Ignicoccus hospitalis KIN4/I: one gene and its partners. The main gene of each other region encodes a partner of the protein of the gene in region 3 in a complex. Links are inferred from orthologs where the notes say so. Each region holds a gene or a part of one and is shown on either strand. Other genes may lie near its edges.

The links. The genes of interacting proteins can lie anywhere in the genome.
Region 1: IGNI_RS04965 (region 3) and rpl18a share a complex: the UniProt entries of both Methanocaldococcus jannaschii proteins name them as parts of the 50S ribosomal subunit. The link is inferred for Ignicoccus hospitalis KIN4/I from one-to-one orthologs.
Region 2: IGNI_RS04965 (region 3) and IGNI_RS06080 share a complex: the UniProt entries of both Methanocaldococcus jannaschii proteins name them as parts of the 50S ribosomal subunit. The link is inferred for Ignicoccus hospitalis KIN4/I from one-to-one orthologs.

Annotation. Positions count from the first base shown.
Region 1 is NC_009776.1:1,048,431-1,051,931, reverse strand. The notes cover bases 354-3,136. They hold rpl18a (50S ribosomal protein L18Ae), read right to left. Parts: upstream 2,011-3,136; coding sequence 1,696-2,010; downstream 354-1,695. Other genes in these bases: IGNI_RS06040 (NAD(P)-dependent glycerol-1-phosphate dehydrogenase), read left to right, coding at 2,101-3,136; pfdA (prefoldin subunit alpha), read right to left, coding at 1,238-1,705; ftsY (signal recognition particle-docking protein FtsY), read right to left, coding at 354-1,290. Also shown: IGNI_RS06065 (transcription elongation factor Spt5), read right to left, coding at 1-77; IGNI_RS06060 (protein translocase SEC61 complex subunit gamma), read right to left, coding at 77-271; more of ftsY, read right to left, coding at 268-353; more of IGNI_RS06040, read left to right, coding at 3,137-3,159; IGNI_RS06035 (hypothetical protein), read left to right, coding at 3,187-3,501.
Region 2 is NC_009776.1:1,052,212-1,055,874, reverse strand. Bases 354-3,298 are described here. They hold IGNI_RS06080 (50S ribosomal protein L10), read right to left. Parts: upstream 2,374-3,298; coding sequence 1,333-2,373; downstream 354-1,332. Other genes in these bases: IGNI_RS06070 (50S ribosomal protein L11), read right to left, coding at 3,060-3,298; IGNI_RS06075 (50S ribosomal protein L1), read right to left, coding at 2,380-3,027; IGNI_RS06085 (SAM-dependent methyltransferase), read left to right, coding at 766-1,344; IGNI_RS06090 (RsmD family RNA methyltransferase), read right to left, coding at 354-720. In the rest of the region: more of IGNI_RS06090, read right to left, coding at 1-353; more of IGNI_RS06070, read right to left, coding at 3,299-3,569; IGNI_RS06065 (transcription elongation factor Spt5), read right to left, coding at 3,577-3,663. UniProt on the Methanocaldococcus jannaschii protein: Forms part of the ribosomal stalk, playing a central role in the interaction of the ribosome with GTP-bound translation factors.
Region 3 is NC_009776.1:857,540-861,843, reverse strand. What follows is about bases 533-3,435. They hold IGNI_RS04965 (50S ribosomal protein L23), read right to left. Parts: upstream 2,165-3,435; coding sequence 1,901-2,164; downstream 533-1,900. Other genes in these bases: IGNI_RS04955 (50S ribosomal protein L3), read right to left, coding at 2,991-3,435; rpl4p (50S ribosomal protein L4), read right to left, coding at 2,161-2,976; IGNI_RS04970 (hypothetical protein), read right to left, coding at 1,664-1,891; IGNI_RS04975 (hypothetical protein), read left to right, coding at 1,487-1,678; cysC (adenylyl-sulfate kinase), read left to right, coding at 942-1,481. In the rest of the region: more of IGNI_RS04985, read left to right, coding at 1-532; more of IGNI_RS04955, read right to left, coding at 3,436-4,067; IGNI_RS04950 (RuvB-like helicase), read right to left, coding at 4,128-4,304. UniProt on the Methanocaldococcus jannaschii protein: Binds to 23S rRNA. One of the proteins that surrounds the polypeptide exit tunnel on the outside of the ribosome.

The sequences.
Region 1 (3,501 bases), 190 kb from region 3 along the record:
GCCCTTTCTTCAATTAGCAGTGCAACGTCAATTTCCCTCCCGCTCACGGTCCTTACCGGGAAGAACGGCACCCCCATCACCCGTAGAGCATTAACACTATGACCAGCCTTATTATGTATGCCAAGGCTGCAATTATTAACGTGCTTAGGCCTACGACCTTCAAAACCGTCTTGAACTCGTCCTCGTCGGGCTTGCTCGCCAAGGCCAATATGGTCCTCCAGTCGTTCATCAAGTTCCTCAACTGCTCTAGGTAGCGGTTCAAGTCCTTCACTTCTCCTCACCCAACAGCCGCTCCACGAACCACTTGGGGTCGAACTTTATCAAGTCCTCATAGTTCTGGCCTACGCCCAAGTATAGGACGGGCTTCTTTATGGTAGCTGCGACGCTCAAGACCGCTCCCCCCTTGGCGTCTGCGTCCACCTTAGTCAATATTACAGCGTCGACGCCCACGGCCTCGTCAAAGAACTTCGCTTGTTCGACTGCGTCGTTGCCGGTTAAGGCGTCCAAGACTAAGACCTTGTAGTCCGGCTCTGCGACCCTAGCGACCTTCCGGAGCTCGTTCATCAAGTCCACGTCTACGTGCATCCTCCCGGCAGTGTCTATCAAAACTACGTTAAACCCCCTCGCCTTGGCGTACTCTATAGCGTCGTAGGCCACGGACGCCGGGTCGCTCCCGTAGGGCTTGGTTATTATTGGTACCCCCATCCTCTCCGCGTGTACCTTGAGCTGCTCCACCGCCCCGGCCCTAAAGGTGTCCGCGGCCGCCAGCACCGGGGTGACCCCGGCCCTCTTCATCGCGTAAGCGACCTTGGCTATGGTCGTGGTCTTCCCAACTCCGTTAACACCCATGAACATGATTTTAAGTATCCGGCCCTCCCTCTGGGCCCGCTTGGCCTCCTCGATCAAGTCGAACGCGGGTACGCTTATCAAGCCCAGAATTGCATCTTTTAACGCCTTCTCAATCACTTCCCTCTCGTCGACCCCCCTCTTTATTTTCAAGCCGGCTAAGTTCTTCTTGAAGTTTTCTATCAATTCCTCCGCGACTTCGTAGGCCACGTCCAGCTCGCTCAACGTCAGTACGTACTCCTCCAGGAGAGGCTCTAGCTTCTTTACGTCTATTTCTTTATAAACTATTGTGTCCTTTAACTTCGTTAAAAGGCCCTTCTTCTCCTCCTTCTTTTCCTTCGGCCTCTCCTCCGGGGTTACCGGCTTCTCCTCGGTTACTTCCTTGGTACTCTTAGCTACCTCGTTGACCAGTCCCTTGAGTGCCTTCTTTAGGCGCCCCAGCAACGTTCAGTTCCCGGTAGATCTCGGCGACCCTGGCTTCTATTGAAGTCAGCGCTTGGGTCACCTTAGCCAGCTCTGCTTCGAGGAGCTTCAGCTGCTCTTCGATCTTCTTCTTGTCCTCTTTGAGCCTCTGAACGGCTTCTTCGGGCTTCGTGGACAAGTAGACGTTGGCTCCCAACGGGTAAAGCACCTTGGTCTGGAGCTTAGACTTCACGAACACGGGCCCCATAGGGACCAAGGCTTCCTTCTCTTCCTTCAGCTCCTCCAGCTCCCCCGCCGCCAGCTCGGCGTCCTTCTTGAAGGCGTTGAGGCGCTCCACCTCGACCGCGAGGCTGGCTTGTAGGGCCCGGAGCTGTTCGTACTCCCTTTGGAGCTTCTGGAGCTCCTCCAGCTTCTCTTGGGGGACGTTCACTTCCACGCACCCCAGCCCAGCTTGTACTTCCTCCAGACCTTGTGGGCGTCGTAGGCCTCCCAGCTGTTCAAGTGGGCCAGCTGGAGGAAGTAGATGTCCTCTATCTCCTCCTCCTTCACCTCTTGTACGTTCTCAACCCTTATGTGGTACCTCTTCAGCTTGTGCCTGCTGCCGAGCTCGGAGAGCACCCTCTCCACTACCTCCTCGGGCTTGGTCCCCCTCCTCACCACCTCGAAGGCCTGCCACCTCGGGTTCTTGTCGTGCGATACCAGCATATAGCCCCTAATCTTGAAGAACTTGACGTCGCTCACGTTCGTTACCCCTCAGCGGCCCCCTTGGGGGCTTTTTAATGGCTCACACCTCATTAGCGTCCCTCCCTAAGGGGCCCCGGTAGGCATCGTTTGAGGGACCGCCACGAGATAGAGCTAATGAAGAGAGTGGTGGTGGGCCGAGGGACGAGGAGGGAGCTGCCGAAGGTCATCAAGGCCTTGGGCTTTGACGGCGGCGAGGTGCTCGTGGTCACCGGCCCTCACGTGTGGTCCGAGTGGGGCGACGAGCTCCAAGGGCTGTTGGAAAAGGAGGGGTTCAAGGTAGACTTCGTGACCGTCGTGGAGCCGTCCGTTGAGGAGGCGAACAAGGTGTTGGAAGGGTTGAACGGGGAACCCAACGTGGTGGTGGGCTTCGGCGGGGGGAAGGCGATAGACGTGGCCAAGTACGTTGCTATGAAGCTCGGGAGGGACGTCGTGAGCGTGCCCACCGCCACGAGCCACGACGGCATAGCTTCCCCGTTCTCCAGCCTCAAGGGCTTGAAGGGGCCGACCAGCGTCAAGACAAAGACTCCCATAGCCGTGGTCGCGGACATCGAAGTCATAGCTAGGGCCCCGGAGAGGCTCAACCGGGCCGGCATAGGGGACGTGCTGGCGAAGTTCTCCGCGGTGCGCGACTGGAGGCTCGCCCACGTGTTGAAGGGGGAGTACTACGGCAGTTATGCCGCCTCCCTCGCACTGATGAGCGCAAAGCACGTCCTCAAGTACTCTCCGCTGTTGAAGGCCTTGAGCGAGGACGGGTTGAGGATCTTGGTGGAGGCACTCATCTCCTCCGGAGTAGCCATGTGCATAGCCGGCTCTTCCAGGCCGGCAAGCGGGAGCGAGCACTTGTTCTCCCACGCCTTGGACGTCATAGCGAACAGGCCGGCGCTCCACGGCGAACAAGTGGGCGTCGGGACGATAATGATGCTCTACTTACACGGCTCCAAGCTCTGGAGGAAGGTGAGGAAGGTTCTGAGGGACTTGAACTTGCCTACTACGGCGGAGGAGCTAGGCGTGGAGGACGAGAAAATAATAGAGGCACTCACCATAGCTCACAAGATAAGGCCCGAGAGGTACACCATCTTGGGCAGCGACGGCTTGACCAGAGAAGCCGCGGAGAGACTGGCGCGCACCACAGGAGTGATAAAGTGACCCTCAAAGGCCCCCGCGGAGGAAGTCATGAGCTCTCCTCAGAAAGTCCAAATAAACAAGAAGCTCTTAGTGTTGGCCTCCGTCGCGGTCGCGGTGATAGCCGGCCTCGGCATAACCTTCCTCGTGCTGAGCAGCAAACCGCCCAAGGCGGAGGTCACCCAGCAAGAGCGCTTCGGCGCCCCCGCCGAGGAGGTGCCTAAGGTAAGCGTCGAGTACCCCCTCGAGTTCGTGGAGCTCGAGGGGGCGGCCACCGCCCAGCCCTTAACCTACCCGGACGAGGACGGCACGGCGTTCCTCTTCGTGAACACTATAAACGAGACTCAGGAGATATGGACCATAAAG
Region 2 (3,663 bases), 190 kb from region 3 along the record:
GACGGTGAGGTGGGCCCTCACGTAGTAGTCCTTGAAGAACGCCGCCTCGGGCTTGAGTGCCACCTCCCTCACAGCCGCAACCCTCACCAAAGCAGCTATCAAGACCCTTATTGCAACCTCCTTGGAAAAGGGAGTCCTCCTAACGGAGGCGCCGTACTTGCGCAAGGCCGACTGGGGCCTCGCCCCGGTCAAGGGGGCGGTGTCTGTCGCGGTGAAGGCCACCAAGCCCCTCCTCCGGGCCGCCCTGATCGCCCCGTCGGCGAAGGGCATGGGAGAGCCGAAGGGGTCCACGTCCACCAAGTCGTAGTAGCCTCCCCTGAGCTCCCGGGAGTGCAAGACCGCGTTCGCCTCTGCGAGCAAGACCTTTACTTTGTCCTCTAGCTTGTTTAACCTTATATTGTACTTTATCAGCTCCACCGCTTTGGGGTCGGCGTCCACCGCAAGCACCTTGTCGGCCCCGGCCTCTACGGCGTACCTCAAGCTCCTAACCCCCGAGCCGGCCAAGGGCTCCAAGACCTCCAGCCTCCCCAGCCTCTCCTTGAGGGCGGCCCCCATGGCGACCGCCACGTCCCTGTTGAACTTAGCCTTGGGGTTGTAGAACACCGGCGCGTGGGCGGGCTCGTAGACCCCGTCGGGCCTCAAGTAGTCGCTCATCCTGGGGACTGCGAGCTTGACCTTCCCCTCCTCTATTATCTCTATGGGGTAGTCCGGCCCCGACAATTTACTTTCCCCCGCGGGCCCCTCCGGGGGAGCGGCTTGATAATAGTGGAAAACTTGGAGGAGTTCAGCGAGTGGCTGCTCTACGAGTACGAGCACGCCTACGAGCTGGTAGGCGACGAACTTTTAATAACGAACGTAAAGGACGAGAGGCTGAAGGAGTCCTTGAAGGAACTCGGAATACCTTTCGAGGAGAGGAGCGTGGTCGAAATTATAGATCACATGCCGAGGCCTTGGGTCGTTCTGGACCCCAAGGGGGAGGGCGAGCTCACTCCCGATGAGGCCTCTGGGACCGTGGTGGTCGGCGGGATCTTGGGGGCCCACCCCCCTAAGGGGAGGACGTGGGAGCTCTTGACCAGCAAGCTGCTGCCCAAGGGGGTTCTGGTGAGGAACTTGGGCCCCGAGCAGTTCTCCATAGACGGCGCGGTGGCCGTGGCTTGGTTGATTAAGAGAGGTAAGAAGCTGAGCGAAATAGAGAAGGTAGTGGGCTTGGAAGTGGAGGTCGGGGAAGTTATGGGCATGAAGGTGGTAGAAGAGCTCCCCTACGCGTACCCGGTGATAGGAGGGGGGGTGTTCTTCTCGGAAAAAGTAAAGGAGTATTTGAAGAGGAGGAGGTTAGCCGAATAGCGCCCCGAGGCCCGCGGAGAGGTCCTCCTCCGAGACCTCCTTCTTCTCCTCTTCTTCCTCTTCCGCCTCCTCCTTCTTCTCCTCCTTCGCCTCCGGCGCCGGCGCGGCCGGGACCTCCACCTCTATTCCGAGCTCCTTCGCCTTGTCGCCCAGAGCGCCCACCAGCGCCAGCGCTTGCGCGTAGGCCTTGCTGAGCAAGTACGGCGCGGTCTCCTTGGTGAGCCAGCCCGCCTCCACGGCTACCTTCAGCGCGTCCTGGAACGCCTTCGCCACGCTCAGCTTCAGCACCTCCGGCACCGGGTAGGCTATGCTCACTCCCAAGGCCAGCGCGTTGGTGTACGCTTCTTGTATCTGCTCCTTGTACTTGTTCAGGTCGAGCACCAGCTCCTCTGCGGGCACCCACCTGTTCAAGCTCTTTATGTAAGCTCCCTTGATCTTCATCTTTAGCTCCATGGGCGTTATGCCCAGCTTCTGGAGGAGGCTCGCGAGCTCCGGCGAGATCACGTCCCCGGGCTTCGCTACCACAGTGTCCTTGGCGATGTGTATGGTACCCCCTTTGACCATAGTTTTGATCTTCAGCTTACCGAAGGTTGAGAGTATGGGGCCCGGGGTGAGGCCGGTGTCGCCGGCCGGGACCACTATCTCGCTCTGGGCCACGTCGCCGGGCTTGGCGGGGGCGGGCATGCTGAACTTAGATATCTTGAGGGCCAGCTTGAAGGGGTTGTCGTTAGTGAATATGAACATGTTGGAGCCTACCAGTTGCTCATCCATCTCCTTAGGCATCTCAATGCCGCTCTGTTCAAACGCCTTCCTCACCAAGTTGTTCTTTATTACCTTCATGTAGGGGAGCTCTTTCCTGAACTTCTTCCTAAACTTGTGTACCAAGTTCGCTGGAGTTTCCACTAGGTCCAGTACCAGCACTACGTCGTTCTCCTTCAGCTTCTCCTTTACCTCGTTTACCAGCTTTACCTTCCACTCGGGGAACTTCTCCCTGTGGTAAGTGGAGACCCTGCCGGTGATCGCGCTCAACGCCCTTCACCTCCTGCTCAGAACGAGCACCGGCGGTCCCATCGTGGTCTTCACTATAACTTTAGCTATCTGGTTTTGAGGGTTGGGGAGCTTCCTCTCCAGAGCCCCCAAGACGGCCGCCGCGTTCTCCGCCAGCTCCTTGGGGTCCATGTCCTCCGTGCCTATGCTGCACATCACTTGCGGCTGCTTCCTAATCCTCAAGTTTACAGACTTGGAGTACCTCTTGACGAAGGCCTCCAGAGGCGCGTTGGGGGGCAGGGGGACCGGGGCCTTCCCCCTGGGGCCCAGGGCGGGGCCCAAGACCTTACCCGCTATGCCCATCAAGTCCGTCTGAACGAGCACCCAGTCGCACCTCTTCGCGAGCTTCTTGGCCGCCTTCTTGTCCATCTGTTGGAGCTCGTCCCTGGTGACCACGGTCAGGCCCATCTTCTTCGCTTGTAGCGCCAAGTCGCCGTGGGCCACCACGCATATCTTGACCTCCTTCTTGGGGGCGTGCGGGAGCTCCACCACCTCCCTTATCCTCCCTTCGGGCCCCTTCAAGTCTATGTCCTTCAATACCACTATCATGTCCACGGACTCCTTGAAGTTGCGCTTCCTGCTCCTCTCTACGGCCTCCTTGACGCCCCTCTCCAAAAGGGCTTCGTCCACTAACAACTTCGGACCCTCCCTCACCACTGAGAGGGGTTTTAACTGACTGCCTCCCACTCGGGCTCGTACTTCTTGAGCTGCTCGTCGTACTTGCCCTCCTCGACCAGCCGCGTCACCTCTTTGGGGTCCATCTTGTCCACCGTGAGCCCTATAGCCCTAGCGGTCCCGAGTACGGTCTTTACGGCCCCCTTCAAGGTCTTAGCCGTCAGCTCTGGAGCCTTGAGCAACGCCGCCTCTATTACCTTCTCGAAGGGCAGGTCGCCGACCTTCTGGTGTATCGGGTCCCCGGAGGGGGCCTTGGCGCCCGCCAGCTTTAGGAGGAGCTCAGTTATGTTTGGAGGCTCCACCTCTATCTCGTACTCCTTGGTGTCCGGGTCAACTATCACCTTTACGGTTACGGTAAACCCCTTGTACCTCTTGGTGACCTCGTTTATCTTCTGAACTACCTCGTTGGGGTCCAGGCCTACGGACTCCAGCGCCGGCTTTATCGGGGGCGCGGGCTTGGCGTTGCCGCCCTCGACGCTGAAGGTTAACACTTTCTTGGGCATCCCCGCTTCACCTCCGCACCGGCCGCACGTAGTCCGCGGGGACTGTTATTTGCAACGGATAAGCCGCCTCCACTATGCTGAGGACCAGTTCGTT
Region 3 (4,304 bases):
TTCGCAAGCTGAGAACTGGGCCTACCCGCCTTCTCTGAGGCTCGAGCTGGAAAGGCGGGTCGGCAAGCCGCTCTTCGACATAAAGTACAACAGCTTCGATAAGGAGGCGGTTAAGAAAGATTTGTTAAAGATGTTAGACAGCCACCTAAAGGTAGTAGAGTATATCGTTACTAAGAAAAAGTGGGACTTCTTCATATACGTTGAAATAGGCATAGACAGGGCCCACCACGCCTTCTTGCGGTACTTCGAGAAGTCCCACCCGAAGTACGAGGAAAACGAAGAGCTGAACGTGATACCGGAGGTCTACCGGCGGGTGGACGAGTGGGCCGCGAGGATGTTGGAGGGGTCGCTCAAGGACGCAGTGATAGTCTTTCTGAGCGACCACGGCATAAAGCCTATGAAAGGTACCTTTGTGATTAATGAGTGGCTGGAAAGGGAGGGCTTCTTGAAGTTCAAGAGAGAACCCAAGAGGGGCGAGCAACTCAGCGAGGAGTTGGTGGACTGGGGCAAGACGCTCGCTTGGGCTTGGGGAGGCTACTACTCTAGGGTGTTCGTCAACTTGAAGGGGAGGGAGAAGTACGGGGTGGTGGACCAGAGCGAGTACGAGGACGTCGTGAGGGAGCTGAAGGAGAAGCTCTCCCGCGTCGCCGGGCCCCGAGGGGAGCCTTGGAAGAACGAGGTTTACGAGCCCTCAGAGATATACCCGGAGGTTAGGGGGGACGCTCCGGACTTGATGGCATTCTTCGCAGACCTCGACTGGAAGCCCATAGGTACGGTGGGCTGGGGGGAGCTCTACATGGACAAGGATGACAGAGGCGCGGACGACGCGGTTCACGACTGGTACGGCATTACGGCGATCTACGACCCCGAAGGTAGGTATTCCGGGGAGAGGGGCGTTATTCAAGCTCACGAGGTCTACGGGCTGCTGAGGGAACTACTCGATGAAGTGTCTCGATAAGGGCTCGGTGTTCTGGTTAACGGGACTCCCGGGCAGCGGGAAGACTACCTTGGCCAAGAGGGTAGCGAAGAAACTGTCCGAAATGGGTTACAGGGTCGAGGTCCTGGACGGCGACTGGGTCCGCAAGACCATCAACCCCGACGCAGGCTTCACGAAGGAGGAGAGGGCCCTCCATTTGAAGAGGGTAGCTTGGATAGCCCGGCTGCTCGCGAGGAACGGCGTCGTGGTTTTCTGTTCCTTCGTTTCGCCTTATAGAGACGTGAGGGAGGAGGTTAAGAGGATAGTCAGCGAGGAGGTCCCCTTCTACGAGATCTACGTAAAGGCCTCGTTGGAAGAGTGCATTAGGAGGGACCCGAAGGGGTTGTACAAGAAGGCGCTAAAGGGTGAAATAAAGAACTTTACTGGAGTGAGCGACCCCTACGAGCCCCCGGAGAGCCCGGACCTAGTTTTGGACACTGAGAAGGAAGACGTGGAGGAGAGCGAAAAGAAGTTATTGAACTTCGTATTGGAGAAGCTCGGGTGAGAGGTGTGGGGAAGGTCTGCGTGGAACTCAACGAAGAGGAGCTCGCCAGGCTAGTCAAAGCGGCTGAGGAGGCGGGCTTTAAGGACGTTAAGGAGTTCGTGAAATTCCTAGTCGAAGAAGCCACCAGCGCGGTGGAAATTAAGGAGGAGGACGTGCGCGAGGTCGTGGAGAGGCTGAGGAGCTTAGGATACCTGTAGCTCGTCCAACTTCTTCTTTATCTTTTCTCCCACCCTAACTGCTTCATTAAACCCCTTTTCCAACTCCCAAACTTTCTTAGCTATATAAAGAGAATAGGCACCTAACATCATCACTAGGGCCCTCAAGAGGGTCAGGAAGAAGGGGTCTGGGAGGAAGGAGACTACGAGTAAGATGGCTCCAAGAAAGGCGAGCGCTACGGCCTCGCGTTTCATAAAACCACCTTATATGAGGCCTATCCTGGACGCTATGTCAGTGGCCTTGTACTCCGGGCTAAGCTTCACGTACGCCTTCTTCTCATTCTTGGGCGTTATCAACGTGTTGACCTTCTCTACCTTAACGTTGTACAACTTCTCGACTGCATACTTTATCTCTGGCTTGGTCGCGTCCCTCCTTACTATGAACGTCAAAGTGTTGTACTTTTCCATCAACATTAGCGCCTTTTCCGTGTGGAGCGGCCTTATTATGATGTCCTCCGGAGCCCTCATAGTGTCAACCTCTTGCCTATCTCCTCGAGGGCCTTTTTGCTTATGATTGTTAACCTACCCGGGACCCCTCCGGGCGCTAGGTGCTTTACGCTCAACAAGTTCACGGCGACCACGTCAGTTCCCGGGAAGGCGCTCGCAGCCCTCCTAACCGGCGCCTCTTCCGTGCTCACTATTATCAAGGGGCCCACCCTCTTCTTGTACCTCCTCCCCCTCATCTTCCCCTTGGTGCTCCTCTGCCTCCATTCAGAGGCTCTCTCAACGTCGTCTATGACGCCCAACTTGACGAATGCCTCCCTCAAGTCCTTCGCCTTCTCTATGTTTTCGATGTCGTCCACTACTATTAGTGGAACTTCTTTAACGGAGCTTATCGCGTGTCCCCTGGCCTCCACTAGCTCCCTCCTCGAGGTCGCCGCGAGGGCGCTCGCTATCGCGATCAACCTCTCCTTCTTGTTTATCTCCTCGTGAAGCTTCTTGTCGGGCCTAGGCGGGAAGGCCAAGTGTCCGCCACGCGCGGAGTTAACGAACGCCGCCCTGCTGGTGCCCTTAATCCTCGGCACCCTCGCGAGGCCGTGTCCGGGCCCCAAGCTCTCGGCGGTGGTGCGCTTGCCCGCCATGGGGTCCCTCCCCTTCGGCTGGAGCCTCGCGGTGAAGGCACTTAGGAAGGCCCTCCTTATTAGGTCCTTCCTGACTGGCAGGGAGAAGACCGGCGGGAGCTCTATTTCCTCAACCGGGTTGCCGTTCAAGTCCCACACGTGCCTCTTCAAGTCGTTATACCCGAACACCCTGGCGTGGAGCCACAAGCTGGAGTACATCACCAACCACCCCTTTAGTTACCTTGCTTGGAGCTTAAGCTGATGTAAGTGATCTTGGGGGGTCCGGGAGGTACCCAAGCCGGGGGCCTGACCGGGAGGCGCATTATTATAGGCCTCTTGGGAGGGCCGAAGACGCTTCCCTTCAGCACCACGTACTTGCTCTTAACCAAGCCGTAGTGGAGCCAACCGCCTTCCACGTTTATCTTGCTGGGGTCGTCACTTATCATCAGAACCCTCTTGTTGTAGTCGGTCCTCCTGTGGTAGCCCATCTGGCCGGGCTGGGGCACGTAGCTGGACGTGCCCTTGCCCCAGCTCCTCGCGCCAACCCTCCTAGAGCCCTTGCGGTGCTTGTGCCACTTGGGGAGCTCCTTGACGCCGAACCTCTTTATGACGCCTTGGAAGCCCTTACCCTTGGTGACTCCTATCACGTCTACGAACTTTCCAGCTTCTATGACTTCCTCCACGTCCACTAGCTGGCCCAACTTGCCCTTGGCGTACTCCAAGGCTTCAACGGGCGAGCCCCCTACCTTCACCTCGAGTATGTCTGGAGCCTTCTTGCTCACCCCTCCGGCGAGGAAGGGTATGCTGCTCATGATAAGCCCTACTCCTACCACCTTCTCGGGGTCCACGTCGAGTTCCTTTTCGGGAACCTTGAACTCGAAGCCCTTGCCCGGGCCCAGCTCTTCTACCATGTGCGGCAAGCGCTTGCTCATGCCCAACAAGTATTTCCTCAAGACCTCCTCGCCCAGCTTCTCCTTTATGGTGTCGCTGGGGTTCCTCCAAACTTCCGTGAGCGCGTACCTACCTCTGTTAGGGTCGTAACCGTAAACCCTCGCGCCCAGAACCACCATGGGCGGGGTTTCTATTACGGTCACGGGTACGAAGATCTCTTGACCCGCGGTGTCCACGTGCTCCCTGTCGTCTATCATGATGACGTGGGTCATGCCGACCTTGTAACCTAGGAACGCTAGGGGCTTGACCTCGTCTATGGAGGGCCAGCTCCTCACCCTTGGGACTATGCTCGCTGCCCTCTTCCTAGGCCGTAGCCCCGCAGAGCCTCTACGCGGCGCTTCCTTCTTTCGTGCTCCCATGAGCGCCCCCGGGGCGCGTAGGAGAGGGGATATTTGAAGGGTTTGGAGGGTAAAACCGTGCTAGAGGAACTTATCCTTGAACTGCTCCACGTACTTAACGCTCTCTCTGACGTCGACGAACTTCCGCGTGGCCTCCTCGACGTCCTCCGGCGCCACCACGTCCCTTCCGTTCATCTTAGCTATGGTGTAAGCTGGCTGCAACAAGTTTATCGCATAGCGCAAGCTCCTCGCCTCGCC